Regions from separate parts of the Pseudoalteromonas sp. GCY genome, predicted to be linked through region 2. Evidence: predicted binding sites of a transcription regulator. Region 2 holds the regulator's gene; each other region holds the start of a gene.
The links. The regulator FliA, encoded in region 2, starts transcription of late flagellar genes. The targets are predictions, from matches to a motif close to CTAAAGNTNNNNNNNNNNNNGCCGATA.

Region 1 (9,842 bases), 1.7 Mb from region 2:
ACCTATCACGGTCCCGGGCAACAAATGCTTTATGTGCTGCTCAACTTACGACGATTGAAAATAGGGGTACGTGAGCTCGTCACTTGGCTAGAAGAAAGCATTATCGACTCCCTTAAAGAATATGGGATAGAGGCTTACGCTAAAGCCGATGCACCGGGTGTATACGTCAACGATAGCAAGATAGCATCTCTTGGACTTAGAGTCCGCCGTGGCTGCTCGTTTCATGGACTCGCACTCAACGTCAATATGGACCTAGGTCCATTTTTACGGATCAACCCTTGTGGTTATGCGGGCATGAATATGGTGCAAAGTAGCGAAATTAATGGACCTCAAACCGTCGCTGATGCGGGGGCTGGTCTGGTAAAACACATGCTAAAACGCATTAATGCTGAGCATGTCGAATACACTGAAGGGTTTGAAAACGTATGAGTAAACCAGTCAAAATGGAGCCCGGGGTAAAGCTCCGCGATGCTGAAAAAATGGCATTGATCCCAGTTAAAGTCATGCCAACAGAACGCGAAGAAATGCTGAGAAAGCCTGAGTGGTTAAAGATCCGTTTGCCAAAATCAAGTGAACGTATCGATGGCATCAAACAAGCAATGCGTAAGCACGGCTTGCACTCTGTTTGTGAAGAAGCATCCTGCCCTAACCTTTCTGAGTGCTTTAATCACGGTACAGCAACCTTTATGATTTTAGGTGCAATTTGTACTCGCCGCTGTCCATTCTGCGATGTGGCCCACGGTCGTCCGCTAAAACCTGACGCCCAAGAGCCGGAAAAGCTTGCACTTACCATCAAAGACATGAAGTTGAGCTACGTTGTTATTACCTCTGTTGACCGTGATGATTTACGCGACGGTGGTGCACAGCACTTTGCTGACTGTATTCGTGAGATCCGTAAGCACAACCCAGGTATCACAATCGAAATTCTCGTGCCTGATTTCCGTGGTCGTATGGATAGAGCGCTTGAAATTTTGAGTGAAACACCACCGGATGTATTCAACCATAACCTTGAAACTGCACCAAGACTTTACAAGCTAGCGCGTCCAGGAGCCGATTATAAGTGGTCACTCGAATTACTACGCCGCTTTAAAGAGGCGCATCCAGAAGTAAGGACTAAGTCAGGCCTGATGGTTGGACTAGGCGAAGAAATCTCTGAAATTGAAGAAGTCTTAAGAGACTTGCGCGAGCATAACGTAGATATGCTTACCGTAGGCCAGTACCTGCAACCTTCTAAGCACCACTTGCCAGTAAAACGCTACGTGCCACCGGCAGAGTTTGATGGGCTAAAAGAGTATGCCGACGAAATAGGCTTTAGCCACGCAGCTTGCGGACCATTTGTACGCTCTAGCTACCATGCGGATCAGCAAGCTGCGGGTAAAGAAGTAAAATAAACAGTGTCATTAAATTCACTGTTTTGAAAGCCGTATTCCTATACGGCTTTTTTGTGTCCGCAATTCCCCATCTAACGACCATTAACAGCAAAACGGTTTCAATTCCGCGCTATTCGTTATATCTTGCCTCACCAGATAATAATAATCAGGGGCAAAACGTGCTTAAGAATAAAACTTTGGGCAGCATGCTGATTGTAGCAGGTACTACAATTGGTGCTGGTATGCTCGCCCTCCCTATTGCATCCGCAGGACTTGGCTTTTCTACCGCCATCGTGTTACTCGCAATCACGTGGCTGTTAATGACTTACACCGCTTTACTTATGTTAGAAGTGCATCAGTACGCAGATCAAGACGCAACACTAAATACACTGGCGAAAAACTTACTTGGTAAAACGGGGCAGTATGTCGCAAACTTTTCAATGGTATTTTTGTTTTATGCATTATGTGCAGCTTACATCGCAGGTGGTGGCGCACAGCTTCAAACCAAGCTTGTTGGTATGATGGGCGACGGAATAACCCCTCAACTAGGCTCTGTACTGCTTGCTGTTATCATAGCGACCATAGTGACATTAGGCACAAGTACCGTCGATAAGCTCAATCAGTTACTATTTACCATCAAAGTTATTGTGCTTGCCAGTCTGTTCTTTATTTTAACGCCTTATGTTCACGGCCAGCACCTAATCGATATGCCAGTAGAGCAAGGGCTAGTAATTGCAGCAATTCCGGTAATTTTCACTTCCTTTGGCTTTCATGGCTCAATCCCATCAATCGTTAAGTATGTGGGCGTAGATATTCGTCAACTACGTAAAGTCATGATGTTTGGTGCTTCTCTGCCCCTTATCATCTATGTGTTCTGGCAGTTGCTCAGCCAAGGCGTTATGGGACAAGAGAGTTTAATGGCAAGTGAGGGGCTGCCGGGTTTTGTCACCCGTATTTCCTCTATCGCACACAACGACAACGTACAGTTATTTGTGACGATTTTTGCAGATCTTGCTCTCGCGACTTCATTCTTAGGTGTTAGTCTCGGCTTATTCGACTTTTTTGCAGATGCCTTTAAAAAGCAAGATACTAAGAAAGACCGGATCAAAACGGCGTTCATTACCTTTTTACCACCGCTTGGCTTTGCCCTCTTTTATCCAAAGGGCTTTATTATGGCACTGGGGTATGCAGCAATTGCGCTCGTGGTATTGGCGGTATTTCTACCAGTTGCTATGGTATGGAAACAGAGAAAAGTTAGAGGTAATGATGGATATCAGGTTAAAGGTGGTACGCTTGGACTAGGACTTGCCGCCATTTTCGGTGTGATGATCATCACCTCTCAGCTAATGCAAATGGCTGGCCTTATTCCAAGTTTAGGGTAAGCATTATCAAGACGACGTAGGTCTATTAACGGCCTACTTCGATACTCTCCAGCGCACCGTCTTGCATTCGTTTATGTTTCAGTTGAAAATAAGCAATTACAGGTACAAATGCTAAGCATAGAGTAGCAAAGTTAACAATTGGGATAATTGTGACGTAGAGATAAGACGAATAGCTAAGTTCCATTAAATGCCTATCAACCAAACGGAACATCTGTAAGATTGGTGCAGGTATAATAATGAGTTGAGCAATTACACTCTGCCACATATAAACTTTGTCCTTAATAGCCCAAACAGCAATTATAGCCATAAACACAATATCGTTAAATGCCCAAAATATATAGCGATAAACCAACTCATCGTCTATCGCTCTAATAAAATCACCAGTAAAAGAGCCAATAATATAAAATAAAGCAATCAAAATCGCATAACGAGCGGCTTTTATATCTCTTAAAACTAAACAGGAAAACACTGCAATTAGCGATAGTGGAATGCTGTATTGGATATAAAAAAGCCTAACCGACTCCCAAGCCTCTAACATATTTACTCTTCTAATTATTAGTTAAGATGATTTTTTAATGGGTCAAGTAATTATTACAATCGGTTACGGTTAAGACGGCTTTTTTTCCGCCTCTTCATCACCGCCTTCACCATTACCGCCAGGTAGTCTAAAATTTTGAAGTTTTTTTATTGAAATCATTCTATTTCTCCTTTAAGTAGAACCAAACGGAACAATAGCGAATTCCCTGTAACTTGGCAATAAACTGTAATTAATTTTGCCTCACTTCAATAGGATCTGACTCTTTAGGTTTACCCTGTAAAATCGAGATTTCAACGCGCCTATTGCGGCGTCTATCAGCATCACTGTCATTAGGAACAAGCGGTCTAGTGTCTGCATGACCAACTACGACCATTCTGTTCTTATCAAAACCACGAACGCGCTCCATCACAGTCGCAACAGCGACCGCTCTCGTCGCCGATAAATCCCAGTTATTGGAGTAGAGTTCGTTAGTGACCCTAAAATCGTCTGTGTGACCCGAGACAGTAATTTCACCGGGTACATCTTTAAGTAGTTCTGCAATTTCGGCAATCACAGGTTCAAACTTAGGTTGTAAAAACGCACTGCCTGCAGGGAAAGAGCCATTCTCTTGGATACGAATAATGATTTGCTGCCCTAGAGACTCAAGCTCAATCGCACCATCCATTATTTGCTTCTCTAGCTGCTGCGCAATCTTTTTAACAAGCTCATTAACTTGTTCTTGATCTGCGGATGCGATTGCTTGAGTTGACGCCATTTCTTGAGCAGTACTGGCTGATTCACCACCACGCTTATTACCCCGTTGCTCTTGTCGACCACCCGCAGATGATTCATCACCAGCCTGAAACTCAAGCATCTGTTGCGTCATTTCTACGGTTTGCTGTTGGATAGTTTCAATTGGTGTTGGCTCTGGCTTACCAGGAGTAAATTCCATCGCAATCACACTGGTACCTTTTGGGATATCCTTTACTTCAATTTTGTTTTGCACACCAAAAGCAAACTTCATCGACCCTGCGATTTGCTTAAACTTCAGCACGTCCATTTCAGAAAATGCCAGTAGCAGTACAAAGAAGCACATCAGTAATGACATCAGATCAGCAAATGTCCCCATCCAGGCCGGAAGACCTGGGGGAGGACATTTACATTCGTTCTCGTCTGACATGGTTATTCCTCAGCCTCAGCGCCACGTTTAGACTCAGGCAAATAATTTTTCAAAATGCCCTCAATGACTTTCGGGTTTTGGCCATCTTGAATACCTAAGATAGCATCTAAAATGAGCCGCTGGTTTCGCTCTTCTTCATCTTTACGAAGCTCAAGCTTAACCTGAATTGGGATAGCAACCACGTTAGCTAAGAATGCACCATACAAAGTTGTTAAAAGTGCAACAGCCATGGCAGGCCCGATTGCTTTTGGGTCATCCATGTTAGACAACATAGCTACTAGGCCGATGAGTGTTCCGATCATCCCCATCGCAGGCGCAATATCGGCAAGGGATTTAAATAACCCGGCGCCCAACTGGTGTCTTGAAGACGTCAGGGCAATATCTTTTTGTAGCGTGGCACGCACAACATCAGCGTCATGACCATCAACTAGCATATCGACGCCTTTGCGCATAAACTGGTTGGGAATTTCAGCTTCTTCTAACGCTAAAAAACCACCTTTACGCGCAGAATCAGCAAGCTCAACGGCTTTTTCAATCAACTCTTCTGGAGTTTCAATCTTGAACATAAAGGCCTTTGCGGCCACTTTACCAATCCCGAAAAATTGTCCAAGCGTAAAGTTAGACAATACGATAAAGATTGAACCACCAAATACGATAACGACGGAAGGCGTGTTATAGAACATAGCGATCTGGCCATCACTACTTAGTACCATGGACATTACAATCAAACCTATGGCACCCAGGATCCCTATTACCGTTGCTAAATCCACATGTCCTCCGGGGGAAGTTATTTGTGATAAATCACGCAGTTATTATTGTTTGAGTTATCGGCAAGTTTTTCTACAACTTGACACTATTATATTAAAAAGTGTTTAAAATGCGAGTTTATAGCAGATCTTGTAATGCCGATACTCGGTCAGATCAAAAAGTCTCTGGTTTTTTTGACCTTGACGCGCAATCCCCCTAAAATTGCCACACTTTTACTTTACGGGTCAGCGTGACATATGGCGGTAAAAAAACCTGATAACTTGAGCTTTGAAGAGGCCATGCAAGAGCTGGAACAAATCGTTGCGGACATGGAAAACGGTAGCCTACCTCTAGATCAAGCACTTAAACAATTTGAGCGTGGGATAAAGCTCGCAAAAGCTTCAAACCAAAAACTTCAGCAAGCTGAGCAGCAGGTCGCTATTTTAATGGGCGAAGATGAGCAAGCACAATTACAGCCATTTGATAACGAAGCCTGATGTCAGAAAAATTACAAGAAAAGCTCCAGTTTGCTAAAACTCGTGTAGAGAACACCGTTTTACACTATTTTGATAATGTGCTTGATACTGAAGAGAATATCAAAGCCGCAACGCGCTACAGTATAGAAAATGGCGGCAAACGTCTGCGGCCATTTTTAGTGTACTGCACTGGTGAATTATTTGGTGCGGCTCCAGAAGACTTAGACAAGGCCGCTGCAGCAATAGAATGCGTGCATAGCTATTCGTTGGTGCACGATGATTTACCCGCGATGGATGATGATGAACTTAGGCGTGGTCGTCCAACTTGCCATATTCAATTCGATGAAGCGACAGCTATCTTAGCCGGTGATGCCTTACAAACTCTGGCTTTTGAGCTATTAAGTGAGCATCAATTCGCAGTAAACCACCATGCACAAATAAAAATGATTTCTGCACTAGCCAAGGCATCAGGTCTACAGGGCATGGTTGGCGGTCAAGCGCTTGATATAGCCGCTACCGATCGTTCAATTACCATAGATGAACTCGAACGTATTCATAAGCTAAAAACAGGTGCACTGCTGAGCTGTGCTGTAGAGCTTGGGATCTTATGCGGCAACCCGGAACGAGTTACGGAGCAAGCATGTAAAGCAATACGCACTTATGGTCGTGCAATTGGTCTTGCATTCCAAGTCAGAGATGACATTCTTGATGTAGAAGGTGACACGACAGTACTTGGTAAGCCACAAGGCTCTGACATAGAACATAATAAGTCTACCTACCCTGCGTTGTTAGGTTTAGAGCAAGCAAAAGAAAAAGCCGAACAGTTGATAGATGAGGCACTGGATGCGCTTACGGCAATAGATGGTGACACAGAAATACTTGCAGATTTAGCAAAATACATCATAGATCGAGAATATTAAGCTGACGTATAAAATAACTACGCCAAGCTAAGAAAATATTCACAAGTACTTTGTAATTACTGGCGAACATAATATTATGGTCAGTTGGTGAAGAATTTTAATAATTATGAAGTGAGCTGCGCGAGTAAGCACTCAGCAAAGACTCACTAGGACTCTGATAAATACCATGAAACTTGATAGTAGCAAGTATCCCTTACTCGCGTTAATTGACGAGCCAAGTCAACTTCGTCAATTACCCCAGCACAAGTTAACCGCGTTTAGTGATGAGCTTCGCGAGTATTTGCTGAACTCAGTCTCTCAAAGTAGCGGTCATTTTGCCTCTGGCTTAGGCACTGTAGAGCTTACCGTGGCGTTGCACTATGTGTATAACACACCAAGCGATAGGCTAGTTTGGGATGTAGGTCATCAAGCCTACCCACACAAGCTACTGACAGGCAGAAGAGATCGGATGCATACTATTCGCCAAAAGGATGGTTTACATCCTTTCCCTTATAGAGAAGAAAGCGAATACGATACGTTTAGCGTAGGCCACTCTAGTACCTCAATATCAGCGGCACTTGGTATGGCAATTGCTGCTGAAAAAGAAGGCGTTGGACGTAAGACTGTCGCCGTTATTGGTGATGGTGCAATGACCGCTGGCATGGCATTTGAAGCAATGAACCACGCCGGCGACATCAATCCGGATATGTTAGTGATCCTAAACGACAACGAAATGTCTATCTCGGAAAACGTTGGCGCACTTACCAACCATTTCGCGAAGATCCTCTCTGGTAGCTTTTACACCAATATTCGCGAAGGCAGCAAAAAGCTGCTGTCTGGCGTGCCTCCAGTTAAAGAGCTTGCAGGTCGCATGGAAGAGCATTTAAAGGGGATGATAATCCCTGGTACCTTCTTTGAAGAGCTAGGTTTTAACTATATTGGGCCAATTGACGGACATAACGTAGATACTTTGGTAGATACGCTACGTAATATGCGAAATCTAAAGGGTCCTCAACTGTTACACGTTAAAACCCAAAAAGGGAAAGGCTATAAACCAGCAGAAGCAGATCCAATTGGTTATCATGCAGTGCCGAAGTTCGATCCAAGCGTGCACAGCTTACCCAAATCAAAACCCAGCGCACCGACCTTTTCAAAGGTGTTTGGTGATTGGCTCTGTGATATGGCGGCACAAGATATTAAGCTCATGGCTATCACGCCAGCAATGCGTGAAGGCTCAGGCATGGTGCGCTTCTCTAAAGAGTACCCAGCTCAATATTTTGACGTTGCCATTGCTGAGCAACATGCTGTGACGCTTGCTGCGGGTTTTGCTTGTGAAGACTTGAATCCTGTTGTTGCTATTTATTCAAGCTTTTTACAACGTGCTTATGACCAATTAATTCATGATGTTGCACTACAAAACCTGCCAGTACTTTTTGCTATTGACCGTGCAGGCGTCGTTGGTGCGGATGGTGAAACACACCAAGGGGCTTATGATCTAAGCTTTTTGCGCTGTATTCCTAATATGGTGATTATGGCACCAAGCGACCTTAATGAGTGTCGCCAAATGCTCTATACTGGCCACCGCCTAGATAAACCTGCAGCGGTAAGATACCCTAGAGGCAGTGCGGGAAGTGCAGAGATTAGTGCAGAAATGAACGAACTGGAAATTGGTAAGGGCAAGGTAGTAAGAGAAGGTGAAAAGCTGGCTATTTTAAGCTTTGGTACTTTGCTTGAAAACGCTCAAGCCGTTGCCGAAGAGTTAAATGCCACGCTTGTGGATATGCGCTTTGTAAAACCTTTAGATACAGCTCTTATCGAAGAGTTAGTGGTAACTCACGAGCGCTTTGTAACACTTGAAGACAATGCGATTGCTGGTGGTGCAGGCTCTGCGGTGAGCGAATATCTAATAGCTCAAGGCCATCTAAAGCCAATCAAGCTACTAGGTCTACCTGATAAGTTTATTAAGCATGGTTCACAAACTGAGATCCACGCCGAACTGGGCTTAAGCAGCGAAGGAATAAGTCAGCAAATTAAGGCTTGGCTAAATCCACAGTCTTGACTCTGAGCAGTTCTAAAAAAGGCTTCCATTTGGAAGCCTTTTTTATTCTTCGTCTCTGGTCCTGAAATACGTTAACCGTTTAAGAACTAGTGACGAGCTTCACCTCATCCACACTCTCACTTCCGCAAGTCCATTACTTTGCAGAAGTTGTAACTGAGACTCTATGTTCGCGCTTTGCTCAAATTCGAATGCATCCAATTGATCGTCAAAGATAATTGTCGCAGCACCATCACCGCCACGTTGTTTGACCTGATGTAATGCGATATCAGCTAGGTTCACAGATGATTCCCAACCAATGACCTTACCACCTAGTAGTGGCAATGGATAATAAGACCAACCCATCGACACCGTCAATTTAGTTGTTTTACCATTCGGTAAGCGGTAATCCGTTTCAGCAATCGCCTTACATAAGTCGCTGACATACTCTTCGATATAGTCTCTGCGAAAGTCGCGCAGTAGTAATAGGAATTCATCACCGCTCCAACGGACGACATAATCAGAACCTTGCGTTCGTGTATTGAGTAACGTCGCTAATTGCTGCAAACAACTATCACCGCCAATTGGACCATAAGAATCATTAATTTTGCTGAAATCATCAATGTTCATAATCATCAATACCAAACTCTTATTTTGAGCCTGTAGCGACTGTGCATTGCGCTGATAATGCTCGACATCTTTTGGTAACTGATCAAAGAGGAAGCGACGACTACGTAGCCCCGTCAACTCATCTGAGTGACTTACAAGCTTAAGCTGAGTATTGACCTGGTTGAGTTTTTCATTTGCTTTTCTGAGTTCTGTTGTACGCTCTGCTATCAACGCTTCTAGCGCGGCTTGCTTCCTTCTTTCTTGTGCTCTAAATACCCAGAAAATGAGATAGAACATAAATATAAACGCACAAGTGATAAACAGCCTAAAGTAAATAGTCTCATCGAAACGGCGCGGTAACGTAATGGATAAGTTAAGCACCTTCGCCTGCTCCCAATCTTGCCCTTGGCGCTTAACTTCTAAAACAAAGGTGAAGTTGCCTGGTGGTAAATTGGTATAAATTGCTTCGCGGCGTGACTGAGCATCACGCCATTGCGTATCGTGCCCTTCTAGCTTGTATCTAAATTCAATGCTATGCGGCGCGTAAAAATCAATTGCAGTATAATTAATGGTTAGATCACGCTCAGATGTATCAAGCTGGATCACTTGATTTAATGATTCTGTACT
Region 2 (9,842 bases):
AGCCAAGACCCTGATGTGTTAACGGCTGCGGTGAGGATTTCATTACGCAGATTGATTGTTCAAGATGCCGTTGGAAGCGAAGAAGAAATTCCTGTCATAACATTGGCACCTGAGTTGGAACAGATGTTGCATCAGTCACTTCAGAACGCAGGTGATGAGGGGGCAGGTATTGAACCTGGCTTGGCTGAGAGGCTTCAAGAATCATTGAGAGAAGCACATCACAACCAAGAAATGCTAGGGGAACCGTCCATCTTATTAACCTCAGGTATGTTAAGAAGTGTGCTATCTCGATTTGTTAAACATACAATTCCAGGTCTTAGAGTGATGTCATATCAAGAAGTGCCGGAAGAAAGACAAATTAAGATAGTGAGCTCGGTTGGACAATAGAGGATAAAGGGGCTGTAACATGAAAATTAAACGTTTCTTCGCAAAAGATATGCGTACGGCTTTAAATGAAGTAAAAGAAGAGCTTGGTGCAGATGCTGTCATTATGTCTAACAAAAAGTTAGCAGATGGTGTTGAAATCGTCGCAGCAGTTGATAATGACCGTGCTGCTGCACCTGTTAAGCAAGCTCCAGCTGCCCGTGCGACTGCCTCAAACGAGGCTCCGACCCGCTTTGTCCGTCCAGAGCCTCGCCAAGCACAGCCAGCAAAACAAGCGCAAGTTGCCGATAGCTTAGCGGCATTGCTAGAGCGTCAGGCACCGCGCCCACGCTCACCAGAACTTGCTTCTATGTTCTCCCAGTCGGGGATTGATACAGAGCAAATGTTAAGCAGCCAACGTAAAACACAAACTGCTGCACCGGTATACCAAGCGAAGCCACAGCAATCTCGTCGCCAATCTTTTGACTTTGATGATGATGCATTTGAGCAGCCACAGCATTGGGGCGAGTCGGATGAGTTAGACAACGGTTTTGGTGACGATTTACCTGAGTTAAATGCCAAGCCTGACGAAATGAGTGCAATGCGTGAAGAAATGAACGCTATTCGTCAATTACTTGAACATCAAGTATCCGGTCTAATGAAACAAGAAATGGCTCGTCGCGATCCAACCCGTGCGTGTCTTGTAGACCGTCTGGAAGGAATGGGTATAGACAAAGACGTTGCTGAGCAAATGGCATGCTTTATCCCTGATGATGTTTCTCGTAAAGAAGCCTGGAATGCATTGTTAAACATGGTGATCAACCAAATGCACACTACTAACAATGATATTCTTCGTCAAGGTGGCGTATTTGCGATGGTGGGTCCAACTGGTGTTGGTAAAACCACAACGGTTGCAAAATTAGCGGCATTAGGCGCACAAAAATACGGTGCAGATAAAGTGGCGTTAATAACTACTGATACCTACAGAATTGGCGCTTACGAGCAGTTAGCTACCTATGGTAGAATCATTGGTTGTCCGGTTAAACAAGTTAAAGATGCAAATGAACTTGCAGAAGTGCTTTATCATTTACGCAATAAGCGTCTAGTATTAATAGATACGGCGGGAATGAGTCAAAGAGATTTGCGCTTAACTGAACAGTTAAATACACTTATGCGTAGCGCGAGAGTAGATATTCGCAGCTATTTGGTATTGAGTGCGACAGCACAGATGAATGTGTTACAAGAAACAGTAAGACACTTCAAAAAAGTAAATTTAAGTGGCTGTATTTTCACAAAACTTGATGAAAGTCTAAGTTTAGGTGAGATAATTAGCATAGCGATTCAAAATCGCTTGCCAATAGGGTATCTTACCAACGGTCAGCGAGTGCCAGAAGACATTCGCGTAGCAAATGCTCAAAAGCTAGTAAAAAAGGCTGAGCAATTGTATTTAAAAAGAATAAAAGCACAGCACTCTCGACGTGTACCTGTAGCGTCAGAGTCAGTAGGAATGTATGATTAACACAGTTTTAGATCAAGCAAGTGGCCTGCGTAGAATGAGTCAAAATAGCAACCAGGGTGTAAAAGTAATAGCCGTGACCGGTGGAAAAGGTGGGGTGGGTAAAACCAACGTCTCGCTTAATACTGCCATCGCTATGGGCCAACAAGGACAGCGAGTTCTCGTTTTAGATGCGGACTTGGGCTTGGCAAACTGTGATGTGATGTTAGGTCTAAGGGTAGAAAAGAATCTGTCACACGTGTTGTCGGGTGAATGTGAACTAGATGAGATTCTCGTAGAAGGTCCCGCTGGAATTAAAATTGTGCCGGCGACCTCAGGCTCTCAAAGTATGGTAGAGCTGACTCCCGCGGAGCATGCAGGACTTATTCGTGCATTTAGCGAGCTTAACACGCAATTTGATGTATTAATTGTTGATACCGCAGCCGGTATCTCAGATATGGTTCTGAGCTTCTCTCGAGCTGCACAAGATGTGATGGTTGTTGTGTGTGATGAACCGACTTCCATTACAGATGCTTACGCGTTAATCAAAGTTTTGAGCAGAGAGCATGGTGTCTATCGTTTTAAAATTGTTGCCAATATGGTCCGCAGTATGCGTGAAGGGCAAGAATTATTTGCTAAACTTTCAAAAGTTACAGACCGTTTTCTTGATGTAGCACTGGAATTAGTGGCCACCGTACCGTTTGACGAAAACATGCGTAAATCTTCTCGCAGACAAAGAGCTATCGTGGATTTATTTCCGAGTTCCCCTGCGGCGATTGCGATTAAGGGACTTGCTGCTAAGGCAGTTAAATGGCCAATTCCGCATCAACCTTCCGGTCATCTAGAATTTTTCATTGAACAACTTGTGAACGGGTGATTATGGCTTCTCCGGTCAATAGAGCTGCGGGATATCAAACTTCAGACCACATTCATAAGGTGGTTGAACGGCATGCTCCACTTGTCAAAAAAGTGGCATGCCACCTGATTGCTCGACTTCCGGCAAGTGTGCAACTCGACGATCTGATCCAGTCAGGTATGATTGGATTGATTGAAGCATCTAAAAATTTCGATGCAACTAAAGGCGCTAGTTTCGAGACCTTTGCGGGGATCCGTATTCGAGGCGCAATGCTGGATGAAATCCGTCGTGGTGATTGGGCGCCTCGTTCTGTTCACAAAAATAGCAGAATGGTTGCAGAAGCTATCTCCGAGTTAGAATCTCTCCTTGGTCGAGAACCAAAAGACACTGAAATCGCTGAAAAACTTGATATATCTCTAGATGAGTACCATCATATTTTACATGATGTAAATGCAAGTAAAGTCATCGGGATTGAGGATCTTGGGGTTGATGAAGACGTGATAACCCCAGCAAACAGCGATTTTGCGCTAGACAAACCGTTTAATAACGTTAAAAATGAACGTTTTAACGAGTCTTTAGTAAATGCTATCAAAGCGTTACCCGAAAGGGATGCTCTGGTTTTATCACTTTACTATAACGACGAAATGAATTTAAAAGAGATTGGTGCCATCCTTGATGTCAGTGAATCTCGAGTAAGCCAAATTCACGGTCAGGCAATGATAAAGCTTAAAGCTAAAATCAATGACTGGATAAATTAGAGTACATAAAATAGTTGGGTTCGAACCTCACTGGAGGAAGTTTTGGATAAGAACATGAAGATTCTCGTGGTTGATGATTTCTCTACTATGAGAAGAATAATCAAAAACCTATTAAGAGATTTAGGCTTTACCAATGTTCAAGAAGCTGATGATGGTAGTACAGCACTTCCGATGCTACAAAATCAGGAGTTTGACTTTGTAGTAACTGATTGGAATATGCCGGGCATGCAAGGTATTGATTTGCTTCGTGCAATACGCGCAGATGAAAAGCTTAAGCACATTCCAGTGTTGATGGTTACCGCAGAAGCGAAAAAAGAACAAATTGTTGCAGCAGCGCAAGCTGGGGTGAACGGATATATTGTTAAGCCGTTTACTGCGGGTACGCTCAAAACTAAGCTTGAAAAAGTATTTGAGCGACTAGGCTAACAGCAAGGGGATATGGCCTATGTCTGTAAATGCTGCGCCTCAAATTACACTTGAACAAGCTAAGCAACTTGTTGAGCTTCTAGAGCAAGGTGAACAAGAAAAAGCTGACCAGCTGATTTTAGAAGCTGCTAACAAAGAGCAATCGGAGTTATTTGCAGAAGTCGGAAAGCTGACTCGCCAATTACACGAGTCCTTGAAGAACTTTGAGCTGGATACTCGCCTCGCAGATCTCACGACAGAGGCTATTCCTGACGCCAAGCAGCGCCTTAATTATGTTATGGAAATGACAGAAAGCGCTGCTAACAAAACGATGGACGCGGTCGAAGAAAGCTTACCTCTTGCGCAGAATCTAGCGGATGAGTTAGCGCAAATAAAGCCCACTTGGGATCGATTGATGAGCAGAGACATTCAACTCGGTGAGTTTAAATCTCTGTGTCATGATCTCGACAGCTTTATGCAGACTTCAAAGACACGTACAGACGAATTACAAGGTTTAATGACTAATGTGCTGATGGCTCAGGACTATCAGGATTTGACTGGGCAGGTTATTCGGCGCGTCATTGAGCTTGTGAGAGAAGTAGAAGATAGTCTCATTCACCTCCTGACTGTTTTTGGTACTTCAGATGAAGCGCCTTCAACTGCTGTGAAAGCGAATGAAAACGAAATAAAAACAACCGAGACTATCAGTGATGAATTGTCTGGACCTGAAGGTCCAATTATTGACGCTGAATCGCGAGATGACGTGGTTTCTGGTCAAGACGAAGTCGATGACTTGCTATCTAGTTTAGGCTTCTAGTTGGAGAGTGTGTATGAGCTTTGAAGTCGATGAAGATATCTTGCAGGACTTTCTTGTTGAAGCAGGTGAAATATTAGAACTGTTATCTGAACAGCTTGTTGAACTAGAAAATAACCCTGAAGATAAAGAACTTCTCAATGCGATTTTCCGTGGCTTCCATACCGTAAAAGGTGGAGCTGGCTTCCTAGGTATGACCGAACTGGTTGATGCCTGTCACGGTGCGGAGAATGTGTTTGATGTACTACGACAAGGGCAGCGAAAAGTAACTTCCGAATTGATGGATGTTATTTTGCAATCTTTGGATACGATCAACGAAATGTTCGCTTGTATTCAAAACCGTGAGGAACCAGAAGCGGCCGATCCTGTGTTGCTTGAAACACTCCACAAACTTAGCCAGCCAGCATCTGAAGACGAAGTCAGTGAAGTGATTGACGAACCTGTTTCTGAGCCAGAACCTGTGGTGCCAGATTTAAGTGCGGATGATATTTTATTCGACGCGGATGTTGATTCAGGCGATGATAGCGGCTCCAGCATTGATGAGATAACAGAAGAAGAATTTGAAAATCTATTAGATGAACTACACGGTTCAGGTAATGGTCCTGCTGCTGCTCCGGCGACTAAACCTGAAGCTGTATCAACCGCAGATGATGGTGATATCACCGATGACGAGTTCGATAACCTCTTAGATGAACTCCATGGTGTTGGTAAATTCGGTGGAGCACCAAATGCAGAAGATGCTGTTGCCCCAGAAGCGAGTGAACCTAAGGCTAAATCAACCTCACCAGTAGCCCCAAGTGGGTCTACTGGTGACGAAGAAATTACCGACGATGAGTTTGAAGCTTTGCTGGACGAGCTTCATGGTAAAGGCAGTGCACCTAAAGCGGTAGATGAATCGCCAGTAGATGTCTCAGATACTAAGTCTGCTCAACCTGAGCCTGTTAAAGCACCGCCAGCACCGAAACCTGCTCCAAAGCCTGCGCCTAAAGTTGAAGCTAAACCTGCGACTCCAGCACCGCAAAAAGAGCCAGAGGCTGCAAAAGCTTCTGCGCCAGCCGCTGCGAAGAAACCTGCGGCACAGGCTGAGACTACGGTCCGAGTTGATACTAAACGCCTTGATGAAATCATGAATATGGTTGGCGAATTAGTATTGGTTCGTAACCGTTTGGTTAGCTTAGCTAATAACACCAACAGCGAAAGCATGGGTAAAGCTATTTCGAACCTTGATGTAGTCACCGCTGATTTGCAGGGCGCCGTGATGAAAACGCGGATGCAGCCAATCAAAAAGGTATTTGGTCGCTTTCCTCGAGTAGTGAGAGACCTTGCCCGCAGCTTGAAAAAAGAAATCAATCTAGTTTTACAAGGCGAAGAGACGGATTTAGATAAAAACCTGGTTGAAGCGCTTGCAGATCCATTGGTCCACTTAGTGAGAAACTCAGTAGATCACGGCATTGAAATGCCTGACGTACGCGAAGCGTCGGGCAAACCAAGAATGGGTACGGTCACATTGTCAGCATCTCAAGAGGGAGATCACATTCTTCTCACCATCCGAGATGATGGCGCCGGTATGGATCCTGAGAAGCTTAAGAAAATTGCTATAAATAAAGGCGTGATTGACTCCGATCAAGCAAGCCGACTGTCCGATACCGAAGCCTATAATTTGATCTTTGCACCAGGGTTCTCGACAAAAGAACAAATTTCAGACATTTCTGGTCGTGGTGTTGGGATGGACGTTGTTAAAACGAAGATCACTCAATTGAATGGCTCGGTAAATATCCAATCAGAACTGGGTGTTGGTACCGTATTAGAGATAAAAGTACCGCTTACACTGGCTATTTTGCCTACATTGATGGTGATAGTCGGAGAGCAAACGTTTGCGTTACCACTTGCAGGTGTGAACGAGATATTCCATTTAGATTTGACTAAAACGAATGTGGTTGATGGTCAGTTGACTATCATAGTGAGAGAAAAAGCAATTCCGTTGTTTTATCTTGAACATTGGTTAGTAAAAGGTGCGAACAGGAGCATGAGAAAGGCTGAAGGCCATGTTGTCATTGCGCAAATTGGTACCAAACAAGTCGGTTTTGTGGTTGATTCTCTGATAGGCCAAGAAGAAGTAGTAATCAAACCACTAGATGCCTTGTTACAAGGTACACCAGGTATGGCCGGTGCTACCATCACATCTGATGGTGGTATTGCGCTAATCCTTGATGTCCCCAACTTATTAAAACACTACGCCTAATTTTATTAGGCGTAGTTCGAATTCTAGAGCAGCATTTGCTGCTCTGCTGTAGAGCAAATTAAAGAGCGTTGCCAATGGCAGTTAAAGTGTTAGTCGTAGACGATTCTAGTTTTTTTCGTCGTCGAGTCAGTGAGATTTTAGAAAAAGACAGTGAAATCAAAGTTATAGATTTTGCAGTTAATGGAAAGGAGGCGGTTGAAAAGGCCGCTTCATTGCGTCCAGACGTAATTACGATGGACGTGGAAATGCCTGTGCTTGATGGGATCAGTGCGGTGAAGCAGATCATGCAGGCCACGCCGACCCCAATCTTAATGTTTTCTTCGTTAACTCGTGAAGGCGCTAGTGCTACGTTAGATGCACTGGATGCAGGCGCTGTAGATTTCTTACCGAAAAAGTTTGAAGACATCGCTCGTAATAGCGAAGAAGCAATTAAATCATTACAAAATAAGGTAAAGGAAATTGGTCGCCGTCGCGTTAGCCGTTTTACTCGCCCTAGTATTGCGACTCCACCAAAGCGCGTCGAGTCTAGAGCAACTCGCGCTGATACAGGACGAGCAACGATCCCTCAACCGGATAGAAGTTTTCAGAGGCCGGTATCTGGTGGCACGTCCAGTGCTGCGGGTGCTAGAGCATCGGGTAAAAAATATGGACTGGTTGCAATTGGTACATCGACAGGTGGACCCGTTGCACTACAAACAATATTGACGCAGCTGCCAGCAAACTTTCCTCATCCAATTTTACTTATCCAGCACATGCCAGCCGCATTTACACCTGCGTTTGCAGCAAGATTAAATAGTTTATGCCAAATTAAGGTTAAAGAAGCTGAGCAAGGTGATAGATTAATGCCTGGTGTGGCCTATTTAGCACCTGGCGGTAAGCAAATGCTGGTTGAAAATCGCGGTGGCAGTAAGACACTAAAAGTGTTTGAAGATGATAGTCCAAGGATCACCTATAAACCCAGCGTTGATGTGACATTTGCAAGTGTTGCAAAAGCTTATGGTGGCGACACGTTAGCGATTGTCCTAACGGGAATGGGCGCAGATGGCCGAGATGGTGCTCGTATGCTAAAACAGGTGGGGGCCACTATTTGGGCGCAAGATGAAGCGACTTGTGTTGTTTATGGTATGCCTCAAGCTGTCGCTGGCGCTGGACTTTCGTCGGATAGTATCGCCCTACAAGACTTTGCTGCGAGAATTAATAAAGAAGCGGGTAACCAATAGACCAAGTCATTACTTGGTTGCTTTGCTTGAAGCTTGTAAATATCAAACGTCTAAAAAGAATGAATAACACTGAGTTGGTATAGTATCTATTGAACGAAATCAATAGTGATAAGCGAAGGAATATAGAGTGAAAATTTGGACAGTAGCAAATCAAAAAGGTGGCGTGGGTAAAACCACGACGACGGTGAGCTTAGGAGGCATTCTTGCTGAGCAGGGTCACCGAGTTTTGCTTATTGATACTGATCCACATGCTTCACTGACATATTACTTTGGTATTGATTCTGAAGAGTTAGAAGTCAGTGTGTATGATATTTTTGCACGCGGCAGCAGCATGACGAGTGAAGAAATTTTACAGTCTCTTTGCCCATCAACCATAGAGAATCTTGATATTTTGCCTGCCACTATGGCCATTGCTACGCTTGATCGTAGTATGGGTAATAAAACGGGCATGGGGCTTATCTTAAAGAAATCGCTCGAAAAAATAGCGGATCAATATGACTATGCTATTTTAGACTGCCCACCAGTGCTTGGGGTACTGATGGTTAACGCATTAGCAGCGAGTGAGCGAATTTTAGTACCTGTCCAAACTGAATTTTTGGCGTTGAAGGGGCTAGATAGAATGATGCGCACGATGGAGCTGATGCAGTCTTCACAGCAAAAACAGTATCAATATACTATTATTCCAACTATGTATGATAAACGGACCAAAGCGTCGTTAGAGGCGTATAAAACGTTGCTAGCAACATACAAAGAGGCCGTTTGGCCAGGTGTGGTTCCTGTAGATACCAAATTTAGGGATGCGAGTCTTGCACAGCAAGTCCCAGTACAATTTTGTCCTAAATCACGAGGCGTGTTCGCTTATCGTGCATTATTGGACTATTTGAAGCAGTTAAGCTAGAGAGAATAATGAGTAAGCATTTATTTGCAAATGAAAAGGTGATGAAGCAGTATCTTGGCGCCCTATTACAAGAGGAGCCAGAGATTGAACAATGCGAATTATCACCGGTTGCAAAGCTACTTGAACAAGTAAAAGAGCCGGAATCCGAACTTGAGGATACAGACCTTCCAGTTGTCGTTGCAACAGAGCCTCAGGAGTCGGCGAGTGAAGTTATTGAAGAACAAGCGGGTAAATTAGCTCAAGATCTTGAAGTCACTGAAAATACATCTATTATCAAAGAACAGACAACGATAGAATCTGTTTCTGCAAGGGAAGCCTATCAAGAAGGTGAATTTCAGGCATTGTTTTTTGAAGTTGCAGGCTTAACACTGGCGGTTCCGCTTAAATCACTTGGGGGAATACACCAACTGGGTGAAGTCAATCAACTCTTTGGTAAACCTAAATGGTTTAAAGGCGTGATGCTAAATCGTGAAGAAAAGCTTAATGTTGTTGATACTGCGCGATGGGTAATGCCTGAGAAGTTAACACCAGAATTAGAAGATGCTCTGGATTACCAGTATTTGATTACGCTTGGGGATAGTAACTGGGGACTGTTAGCAGAGAAACTAGTCAACAATTTAACCCTCAAGCCTGAAGACATAAAGTGGCGCACAGCGGATGGTAAACGGCCTTGGTTGGCTGGGGTGATTAAAGAGAAAATGTGCGCGCTGATTGATGTAGAGAATTTAAACCGTTTGCTAGAACAAGGCCTCGATAGTCGAGAGCAGTAACTAGTATATTGATGGAGTGAA
Region 3 (9,842 bases), 190 kb from region 2:
GGCGAGATCAGAGATGATGTCGCGTTTGAAAAAGCCAAAGAGCACATTCGAGCTGAGCTAGGCGACACCGTAGTTGAAATTGCGAAGCAAGTTGAAGCTGTGCTTAGCATTGCACACAGTATTAACAAGCGCATGAAAGGCAGAGTGGATCTCACGATGATCACCGCACACGGCGACATAAAATCTCAGTTGTCCAGTCTTATCTTTAGAGGCTTTGTCACCGCTCATGGTGCTGATAAAATCGCTGATATTTTGCGCTACATGAAAGCGATTGAAAAAAGGCTTGAAAAACTTGCGGTAGATCCAAACAGAGATAGGCTGTGTGTACTAGAATTGGAAAAAGTAGCTACGGCCTATCAAGACAAGTTGGAAAAAATTCCTTCTGGATTACCTGTACCAGAGTCGCTTATAAATATTTTTTGGATGCAACAGGAACTTCGTGTGTCTTTGTTTGCTCAAACATTAGGAACGGCTTATCCGATTTCGGCTAAACGTGTTCTGAATTCGATAAAAGAGTGCGAAATATAAACTTGCATTTTAGAGTACGGCAGTTACTTTATTATATGAGGAAGTAAAGTTTTGGATTGTGAGAAGGAAGCGGCATTGAATATGTCCACACGAGAGAAAAGGAAAAATGCACCGCACCTGCTGGTGGTTGACGACGAGTATTTTAACTATGAAATGCTTGAGGTGGCGCTGTCAGGGGCGTTTGAGCTGAGCTATGCAAACTCTGGTACGAGCTGTTTATCTAATGCGATTGCTGATCCTCCAGATGCTATTTTGCTTGATGTGTGTATGCCGGGTCTTGACGGTTACGACACCTGTCGAATGTTGAAAAATACACCAGAGACGAAGGACATTCCTGTATTAATGGTGTCTGGTTTAGAGTCCGAAAAAGAACAAAAAGCGGGATTCGATGCAGGCTGCGATGCCTATGTGGTAAAGCCATTTTCAATGCAATCGCTATTAGAAAAAATAAAATCAATGGTGTAGGAGCATTATATGATCAATGAAGATAAACGCCGTTTTATGCGTATGGCGGTGGATGCAGTAGCAAAATTAACTGAACTTGAGTCGGGTAAAGTGCATCAAGGAATTTGTCACGATTTAAGTGCTACGGGGTTGTCGGTGACGGTGAGCGACCCAATTGAAGCAAATTCAACCGTTGACATTTTCATTGATTCCAGTGGCGATATGATCCAGCCACTTAGTGCTCATGCAACCGTGATCCGCTGTAGTCAAGAGCAGGACGAGCAGTGGGTTGTAGGACTTGAAATCACCAAGTTCAATTAGATTAATTAAAGCCCTAAAGGTGGTATTGAAGTTTCCTCCGATACCACTGTAAATTGCTAAATCAATAGACCTTACAAATTAGGCCTTTTAGGTAAAAGCCTTCTGGATAATTGCCCGCAATTGGGTGGTCGGCTGCCTGATTTAGCCTTTCCATTATCAACAATTCTTTACCAGCATCGAGCGCAGCGTCTGCAACGACTTTCTGGAACAGGTTTTGTTCCATAAGGCCAGAACATGAGAAAGTTAGTAACGTGCCACCTGGCTTTAATATTTGCATGGCAATCATATTGATATCTTTATAGCCACGACAAGCACCGTTAAGCTGCGCCTTACTTTCTGCAAACTTTGGCGGATCCATCACGATAGTATCGAATTGACGACCCTCATCACGATATTGTCTTAGTAGTTTGAACACGTCTTGCTTAACAAACTCAGCCTTCGATAAGTCTAGTTCATTATGTTCTACATTGCGTTTAGCTGTGTCGAGTGCTGGCTGCGATACGTCAACGTTGATTACTTTACTACAGCCACCGCGCAGCGCATAAAGGCCAAATGTACCGGTGTAGCAGAAGCAGTTAAGCACTTCTTTATCTTTTACAAAGCGTTCTAACGCGGCTCGACTGTCGCGTTGATCTAGATAAAAGCCAGTTTTATGGCCGCCGATGATATCGACTTCAATCTTTAAACCATTTTCGCTTATAAGGACTGGTGCGGTTGGTGCGTCGCCTGCAAGCGGTCCGGTAATTTTATCAAGGCCTTCTTTTTTGCGCACATCAACATCTGAGCGCTCGTAAACATGACAATCAGGAAATAGTGATTGCAATGCCATTACTATTTCACCCTTGTGGCGCTCGGCACCAGCGCTTAGCAACTGACAAACCAAGTAGTTATCAAACTTATCAATTGTTACACCTGGCAGACCATCTGACTCTGCGGCACACAATCTAAAGCCAGTTAAACCACCTTCAGCGATAACATATTCTCTGGCTGCTAATGCTCGTGCAAGCTTTTGCTCAAAGAACGCTTGGTCGATATGCTGTGATTCATCAAATGTCCAAATTCTGGCTCTGATCTGAGAGTCTGGACTGTAAGCGGCTGTGGCGAGGTATTTCCCCTCATTGCTGTAAATCTTGACGGTATCGCCGAGGGCAGGTTTACCTTTTACTTTTTTAATGGCTTTTGAGAAAACCCAAGGGTGTTTTCTGTTAAGGGATTTTTCTCTGCCTGATTGCAGATATAGCGCGCAAGTCATATATTTTCTCTAATCTTTCCTGATAGCTGCCATTTTAGTGAAGGGTGTGGCAACATACAATCAGTAATGCCTTTCCCGCTGAATTTGTGTGGGCTTATTTGTCGGATATTAATAAAAGTTGAGCTTAATGACGTTAAAAATGCATGAATTAGAAAAAGCATGTGAAGAGTTTATGCTGTCGACACCATGTGCAGATACTGCCCATGATTTGTCTCATATCAAGCGTGTAGTTAAAGTCGCAAAGTCGCTTTGCGAAGCCGAGTGTGCGGACCCTGCTGTGGTGATCCCTGCCGCTTGGTTACATGATTGTGTTGCCGTAGCAAAAAATCATCCAGATAGGCCGCTGGCGTCGAAATTAGCTGCAGATAAGGCGGTTGCCTTCCTAACAGAGTTGAAGTACGACACGGATAAACTCGAGGCGATTCACCACGCCATTGTTGCACACAGTTTTAGCGCCGGTGTCACACCCAAGACATTAGAAGCCAAAATTGTCCAAGATGCAGACAGAATGGATGCGTTAGGGGCGATAGGTGTTAGCCGCTGTATGAAAGTAGGTGGGGCGATAGCGCGCAATCTCTACAATGTAGAAGACCCTTTTTGTGAGTACCGGAAAGCTGACGATACCAAATATACCTTAGATCACTTTTTCATTAAATTGCTGCATATTAAAGATAACATGCATACGACCGCAGCCCGTGAGCAGGCACAAGCCCGTACTCGGTATATGCTGGATTTTTTAGAACAACTGAAATCAGAAATCGCGGATTAAAAATGACGAGATGAGTATTACCTCGTCATTTGCTTTACAAAAACCACCACAAATAGCGCTAATGAAAAGCTGCCGGTAAACGCTTCTACCGCTGCGATCAGTCGTGAGATCCCCACTGGCGTAATGTCCCCGTACCCCAAAGTTGTGAAGGTAACGACACTAAAATAAAAGCTGTTCAGCAGCGCCATCACGTTTTCAGATACACTGTTGTTTAAGTCCAGCTGCATTATCTGATCTTGAAACGAAACGCCGAATAGAAAATAGCAAAATGCACAGGTGACTATCATACCTAGGCTGAAGCGAATGACATTTTCCGGCTTTTCTCCATACCCACACAGTAAGTCGACAAAACTTGAAATAAGATGGCGTTTTGAAAATCGCGGATACTGGGCATGTCGCATGCGCAGCTCTTTGTATGTAAAGCGCCCAACCATTTCAAATAATCCTTGGTTTTCTGCGCCTTTACGTAGTAAACGATAGATCTCTTCGGACTGTAGGAACAGGTCTTCCGCGTCTTCTTTCGCTCGGTTTCTACGAGCTTCAAAAGCTTGCTGCTCTTGTAGTAATTGCTCGCCGAGTTCCATATTATCGATACGGGTGTTTTCCAGCTTTATGCCAAGCAAATTGGTGCTTTCTAAATTACAGCAGTGCAGACTTGCTTCTCTCAAATCCGCCTTCATTAGCGACGCATGCTTAATGGTATTATTAAACAGGTGCGCCCCTTTCAAATTGGCACGATAAAAGTTGCTATAAGATAGATCATAGCCATGATGATTTTCAAAGTTAACAAGATTGAGCCCTTCTAAATTGGCTCGCTTCAACTCTAAGCCTTGCAGCAAACCGCCGCGCTTGGCGTAGCGTTCAAGCTTTTGGCTTAGCTCTAAGCCACCTTTATCGAATTTATTGTCATGCCAAAAGCAGTAACCTGAGCCCATATCGATTTCACTGCATTTTTTTCCCTCAGGTGACACATATTGGCAAATGGGTTTATCAGCCATAGCTTGCCTAAATCAAAATGCCTTTTTCATTAAGCGTAGCAGCAAAAATAATAAATACGGTGATTTAACGAAAAAATCTTTCTAATTTATAGAGTGTTAGAAACCACACTATTGATGAGTTTAATGTCATCGTTGGTCAAATTCATTATCTTACATGGCGTTTGCAGTGACTCTGATAAGTTGCTCATATTATAATGCATGCTTTAGTGACTAAGAATTTGTTACCTTGCAATATCAATTGAAGAAAAGCCGAAAGCGTAAGAGCGTTGCGATAAAAATAAAAGCTGGCCAAGTATTTGTTTATGCACCAGAGCAAATTTGCGAGCGCTGGTTACATAATTGGGTAGAAAGCAAATCCGATTGGATAAAATCAAAGCTTGCTCTAAAAATCATACCTGAGAGCCCTCGGCCACTGGAAACAGGAACTGTGCAAGTATTCGGCGAGACCTTTATCATTCAAAGAGGCGAAAGTACGACCTCTGTAATTGATTTTGATAACAAAAAGGTTTTACTTAAGGCTGTCAAAAATGAATGGCGTGAATTAGTTGCGCTGTTAAGCGAAACGCTAAATGACTATTTAGATATGGTTATTGCCCGGTATCAACCTGATATTCAAGCTCGCTTCGATACGCTAAAAATACGCGTTTACAAAAGCCGCTGGGGCAGTTTTTCATCTAAAGGCGTGCTTGCGTTTAATACGTTTTTGATTGGTGCGCCTAAGTGGGTAATTGATTATGTGGTAGTGCACGAACTTTGCCATTTTCATGTCATGGCACACAATAGCGCATTTTGGCATTTGGTAACAAAGCACTATGGCCACGACCATAAGATGGCTCGGCGTTATTTACGTGACCACGGTCGTGACTTGATGATTGAGCATTAGCATACTGTTCTGTTTATGCCTATTATTTGTCGGGCCTCGCTTTTGCCGCCCGTTTTAACAGCTTTTGAAATGTAGGACATTCAAAATGGCTTGGCGCAGGGCATTTTGCAGCATGATAGAGGCCATCTCGCATTGCAGTTAAATGCTTAATGGTTTCATTTAATTGATCCGCTTTGGATTGTAACTTCACCCTATCAATATCCGCTTTACCCTCGGGGGTAAACATGTCTGCTATTTCATCTAACGAAAAGCCTGCGTTTCTGCCAAGTGTAATAAGTGCTAGACGTTCAAGTATCGAAGGGGGGAAAACACGTTTGAGCCCTTGTCGACCAATCGATCGGATCAGCCCTTTTTCTTCATAATATCTAAGCGTGGAAGCGGGTAAACCTGACTTCTTTGCAACTTCACTGATATCCATTCTTGCCCTTGACTTAAAGTTAACTTGAACTAGTAGGATAGCGGCTATCAGTAAAAAAGAGGAGTAAAAGTAGTGGAAAACCTATATTCGATGTTAATGCCAGCAGTCGTGATTGGCGTAGGTGCAACGATCGTTATGGATTTGTGGGCAGTTGTGCTAAGTCGCTTGTTTGCCATAAAGGGCTTAGATTATGCGTTGGTTGGTAGGTGGATTGGACACTTGTGTCAAGGTCAACTCACGCATCAAGGTATCGGGCGTAGTAAACCAATATCTGGTGAACGTGTCATTGGCTGGGGCATGCATTATCTCACCGGGATTTTATTCACCTTGGTGCTACTGCTGAGCGTGGGTAAGCCTTGGTTGATTGAGCCTAGCCTTTTGATTGCGTTAGTTTTTGGCTTAATAACGTGTGTTTTTCCATTTTTTATTATGCAACCCTGTTTTGGCGCAGGGATCGCAGCATCTAAATTACCAGAGCCGAATAAGGCAAGGGTAAAAAGTATGGCAGCACATTTGATTTTTGGCTTTGGATTGTTTTTAAGCTCGTTTATATATGTAAGCTTATGGTGAGGTAACACAATAGAAGGTGGTGGAGGGAGCTGGATTCGAACCAGCGAAGGCTGAGCCGTCAGATTTACAGTCTGATCCCTTTGGCCGCTCGGGAACCCCTCCATCATTTGGAGCGTTTACTTTAAAAGTGGTGGAGGGAGCTGGATTCGAACCAGCGAAGGCTGAGCCGTCAGATTTACAGTCTGATCCCTTTGGCCGCTCGGGAACCCCTCCATACATTTTAAAGCGTTACAATTTGAAAGTGGTGGAGGGAGCTGGATTCGAACCAGCGAAGGCTGAGCCGTCAGATTTACAGTCTGATCCCTTTGGCCGCTCGGGAACCCCTCCGAAATTGTAACTGTTGTTTATGGTGGAGGGAGCTGGATTCGAACCAGCGAAGGCTGAGCCGTCAGATTTACAGTCTGATCCCTTTGGCCGCTCGGGAACCCCTCCTAAACAACGGCGGTGATAATAACAAAGTTTTTTTCGAAGTAAAGAAAACTACTAAAGTTTTTCGGAAAAAGGCCGATAAATTCATAATTAGCAAAATAATCGGTTGGAATACATGCAAATTGATGGCGTTTTAATCAGTGAGTCGCAATTAGGATCCGCATTGAACATTAGTGTTCATGAGACGCGCTCTGCCGATTTTGCCATGCTGTTATCTATGCTATCAACCGATGCATTAGATTTTAGCCAATTTCACCTACCAAAATCTGAAGCTGCCGCAAAAGATAACTCAGAAGAAACACTAAAAAAGCAATTTGAAATAGGTCCACAAAAGCCGCTTGCGCCAAAAGAGTACAATATGCTTATTGGTCAGCATAACGCGCAGCTGGTATCTATGGGGGCGATGGCGACTTTGCGATTGCAGGAAAATTTAAATCCAGAACCTTTTGCTGCACGAAATGATAAAAAGCATATTCCACTCGACGTTGTAGAAAATTTGGAACCAGCGGTTAAAAGACGTTTGGCGAGCGCGCAAGGTAAACTGGCCTTAGTTGCTGATAAAGCAATGGATGCGGCTGGTTTCTATGATCAAATTGCAACGGGAGATATGCAGAGTATGTTACGCGCGACGGCGTAACAACATCAGCAGCTTTTACTCCTTCAAATTGAGCAAGTATAAGTCAAACTGGTATTAAACTTGCCATTTTACAGCTATTCGCTTCGTTATGACATTAAACGCCATGCTTATCGCGCTTCATGTTTAAGCTGAATGGCCCTTAATCATCCTTAGCTCGCTTCTTCAAGCCTTTTTTATTGCCTTGTATCTAATCTCTAATTCAGGTTACTTTAGCTACCGTGGCACTTTTTGTACTTTTTATCACTGCCGCACGGACAGACGTCATTTCTGCCTACTTTGGTTGTAGGCGTATCGTACAATTCGCCATCTAAGTAATACCATCTGCCTGCTTCGGTAATAAAATTTGACCGCTCATGGAGTATATAATGCGTGTTTTCCGCGATATAGTGCGCCTTAAACTCAACGATCCCCTGAGTAGCTTCTACTACTTCTTCTAGCACTTCCAATTTTATAAAGTGTGCGTAATTAGCAAATGCAGCAATATCGTTGACATTGTTTTGTGCTTGTTCAGCATGGGCGTAGGTGTCATGAATATACTTTGCATCTTTTAAGCAGTATGCAGTATAGCGAGAGCGCATGAGTATTTGTGGACGCTCTGCGAATTTTTGTCCCTTAAGATAAGGCTCACAACATTGTGAATAGGGAAGAGATGAATTGCAATAACAAGACATAAAAACTTCAGTTTTAACAAATTTATATCCTGTTATTGTAGCTTGTTAAGCGCTTTGAAAACAGTGGATCGCAACGTCAGATACCGGCAGTTCCATTTTGTTGATAGTTTGCACAGAAGCAATATCTGTCCAAATCACCACAGCAGCGAAATTACCATTGCTGATAGCACTTTTAAGTACATACTCAAGGTCGTATATGTGCTTTTGCCTAATGACGAGCAACTTGCTTGCATCAACTGAAGCGCTTTCTAGTAGTGACTTGTTTGGTACATTATCGGGTGCAACGAGTAGCGTCCAGCCTTGTTTATGCTGACATTTATGTAAAACTTTAAGTAACTCTAAGCTAGCGACGATCTCATCTTCAGCTATTACATTATTGATTTCGTTAAGTGTGTAATAAGTTGAATTGTTTGGCTGTAGAAGTGCATTGCTGTGTAACATAATTGTCTCACTGGTTATCTATACAGTATGTGTATACAGTAGTTTATACAGTGTGTGAATGCAAGGGAAATTGCTAGCTTTTTAATCAATATTTAAGCTTAATTTTTATGTAGTTTAAATTTTCAATATAAAACAATAGGTTGTGATTTTTTGAAATGAAAGCTTAATTGACGAAAGTTCAGTATGAGTAAAGCAATAGTAAGTTTTCCTACTGTATCTATTTTAATCGTCGCAGAGGGAAAGCGTAAGTTTACTTTAGAGAGGCTTGGCTACGCTTAGCCAACATTTTTTGGGTGAGTAAGATTTAATTTACTGGCTAATATGCTGTAGTTGATGGATTTGCTCGTAAAGTGTTGCAGCATAGCACTGTGCATCTCTAAAGCGCTTAGTTGTAAGGAAGCGACGTACATCTAGTAGTACCTGTTCGGCGCCTTTGTGCCCTTGGCTGCTGGCCAAACTTAACCAAGCGGCTGCATGAAAGGGGCTGGGTGGCACTCCTTGACCTTTCATAAACAACAAACCTAAAAAAAACTGTGCCTTTAAATCACCAGACATCGCCGCCAGTCTTAGCCATTTTGCCGCGAGCGGAAAAGATTTTTCTTTTAGGTAATAGAGGCCTTTTTTCAAAGCTTGGGTATTGTCGTGAAGATCTGGAAATTTTGCGTCCGCTTTTAATGGCGACGTTACAAATTCAAGCACATTCAGCAGCTGCTGTTCTAAGTCATGATTTGCTGAGTTGTCGGTGCTATTTTGATCCATATCTTTATTCGCAATAATGTTGATAAGCAGAGTGTAGCTGAATTTTAACTATTTTGTCCGAGTTTTAAAGTGATTCGTGTTAAAATCCAACCACTTGTTCCTCAAATTTGTAATTTTAGTTATGCTCGAGCGGTTATTTTCACTGCAAGCTATGCACACCAATGTAAGAACCGAGGTGATTGCTGGCTTGACGACATTCGTTACTATGGTTTACATCGTTTTCGTAAACCCTGCAATGCTAGCAGAAGCTGGTATGGATCACGGCGCTGCTTTTGTAGCAACTTGTATCGCAGCCGCAATCGGCTGTTTTATTATGGGGCTATGGGCAAACTATCCTTTAGCGCTTGCGCCTGGAATGGGCTTAAACGCCTTTTTTACCTATGGTGTTGTGCTTGGCATGGGTTATACATGGCAAAGTGCATTAGGCGCGGTATTTATGTCGGGCTGTTTATTTCTATTTTTGAGCGTATTCAAGGTTCGTGAGTGGGTGATCCAAGCTATACCTATCGTGCTAAAGCGTGCGATCGCGGCAGGTATTGGCGCATTCTTAGCGTTAATCGCGCTAAAGAACGCGAAAATTGTTATCGCAAGCGATGCTACATTAGTACAACTTGGTGATATCACTTCTCCCGGCCCGCTATTAGCCATTGCGAGCTTTTTTGTGATTGCGGCGCTCATGTACCGTGAAGTAAAAAGTGGCGTGCTTATCAGCATTTTAATGG

Region 1: pomA (flagellar motor protein PomA) is a predicted target of FliA. The motif match lies at 5,275-5,301, and genes of this name have one in related genera.
Region 3: JJQ94_RS12245 (VC2046/SO_2500 family protein) is a predicted target of FliA. The motif match lies at 6,667-6,693, and genes of this name have one in related genera.

The regions. Positions count from the first base shown of each region.
Region 1 covers NZ_CP068023.1:3,103,158-3,112,999, forward strand. The annotation lists gene lipB (lipoyl(octanoyl) transferase LipB) at 1-429, shown strand, start outside; gene lipA (lipoyl synthase) at 426-1,391, shown strand; gene JJQ94_RS19295 (aromatic amino acid transport family protein) at 1,550-2,752, shown strand; gene JJQ94_RS19300 (hypothetical protein) at 2,778-3,290, opposite strand; gene JJQ94_RS19305 (flagellar motor protein MotB) at 3,520-4,449, opposite strand; gene pomA (flagellar motor protein PomA) at 4,452-5,219, opposite strand; gene xseB (exodeoxyribonuclease VII small subunit) at 5,454-5,693, shown strand; gene ispA ((2E,6E)-farnesyl diphosphate synthase) at 5,693-6,592, shown strand; gene dxs (1-deoxy-D-xylulose-5-phosphate synthase) at 6,759-8,630, shown strand; gene JJQ94_RS19330 (ligand-binding sensor domain-containing diguanylate cyclase) at 8,730-9,842, opposite strand, start outside.
Region 2 covers NZ_CP068023.1:1,408,528-1,418,369, forward strand. The annotation lists gene flhA (flagellar biosynthesis protein FlhA) at 1-387, shown strand, start outside; gene flhF (flagellar biosynthesis protein FlhF) at 407-1,882, shown strand; gene JJQ94_RS11385 (MinD/ParA family protein) at 1,875-2,735, shown strand; gene JJQ94_RS11390 (RNA polymerase sigma factor FliA) at 2,738-3,472, shown strand; gene cheY (chemotaxis response regulator CheY) at 3,515-3,898, shown strand; gene JJQ94_RS11400 (protein phosphatase CheZ) at 3,918-4,694, shown strand; gene JJQ94_RS11405 (chemotaxis protein CheA) at 4,708-6,933, shown strand; gene JJQ94_RS11410 (protein-glutamate methylesterase/protein-glutamine glutaminase) at 7,008-8,153, shown strand; gene JJQ94_RS11415 (ParA family protein) at 8,281-9,051, shown strand; gene JJQ94_RS11420 (chemotaxis protein CheW) at 9,060-9,821, shown strand.
Region 3 covers NZ_CP068023.1:1,598,431-1,608,272, forward strand. The annotation lists gene hrpA (ATP-dependent RNA helicase HrpA) at 1-528, shown strand, start outside; gene JJQ94_RS12185 (response regulator) at 610-993, shown strand; gene JJQ94_RS12190 (PilZ domain-containing protein) at 1,003-1,293, shown strand; gene JJQ94_RS12195 (class I SAM-dependent methyltransferase) at 1,355-2,545, opposite strand; gene JJQ94_RS12200 (HD domain-containing protein) at 2,673-3,314, shown strand; gene JJQ94_RS12205 (ion channel) at 3,332-4,312, opposite strand; gene JJQ94_RS12210 (M48 family metallopeptidase) at 4,539-5,195, shown strand; gene JJQ94_RS12215 (helix-turn-helix domain-containing protein) at 5,218-5,613, opposite strand; gene JJQ94_RS12220 (DUF2938 domain-containing protein) at 5,686-6,183, shown strand; tRNA gene JJQ94_RS12225 (tRNA-Tyr) at 6,201-6,285, opposite strand; tRNA gene JJQ94_RS12230 (tRNA-Tyr) at 6,312-6,396, opposite strand; tRNA gene JJQ94_RS12235 (tRNA-Tyr) at 6,426-6,510, opposite strand; tRNA gene JJQ94_RS12240 (tRNA-Tyr) at 6,531-6,615, opposite strand; gene JJQ94_RS12245 (VC2046/SO_2500 family protein) at 6,728-7,249, shown strand; gene JJQ94_RS12250 (YchJ family protein) at 7,459-7,920, opposite strand; gene JJQ94_RS12255 (SulA-like leucine-rich domain-containing protein) at 7,966-8,361, opposite strand; gene JJQ94_RS12260 (tetratricopeptide repeat protein) at 8,671-9,120, opposite strand; gene JJQ94_RS12265 (NCS2 family permease) at 9,242-9,842, shown strand, end outside.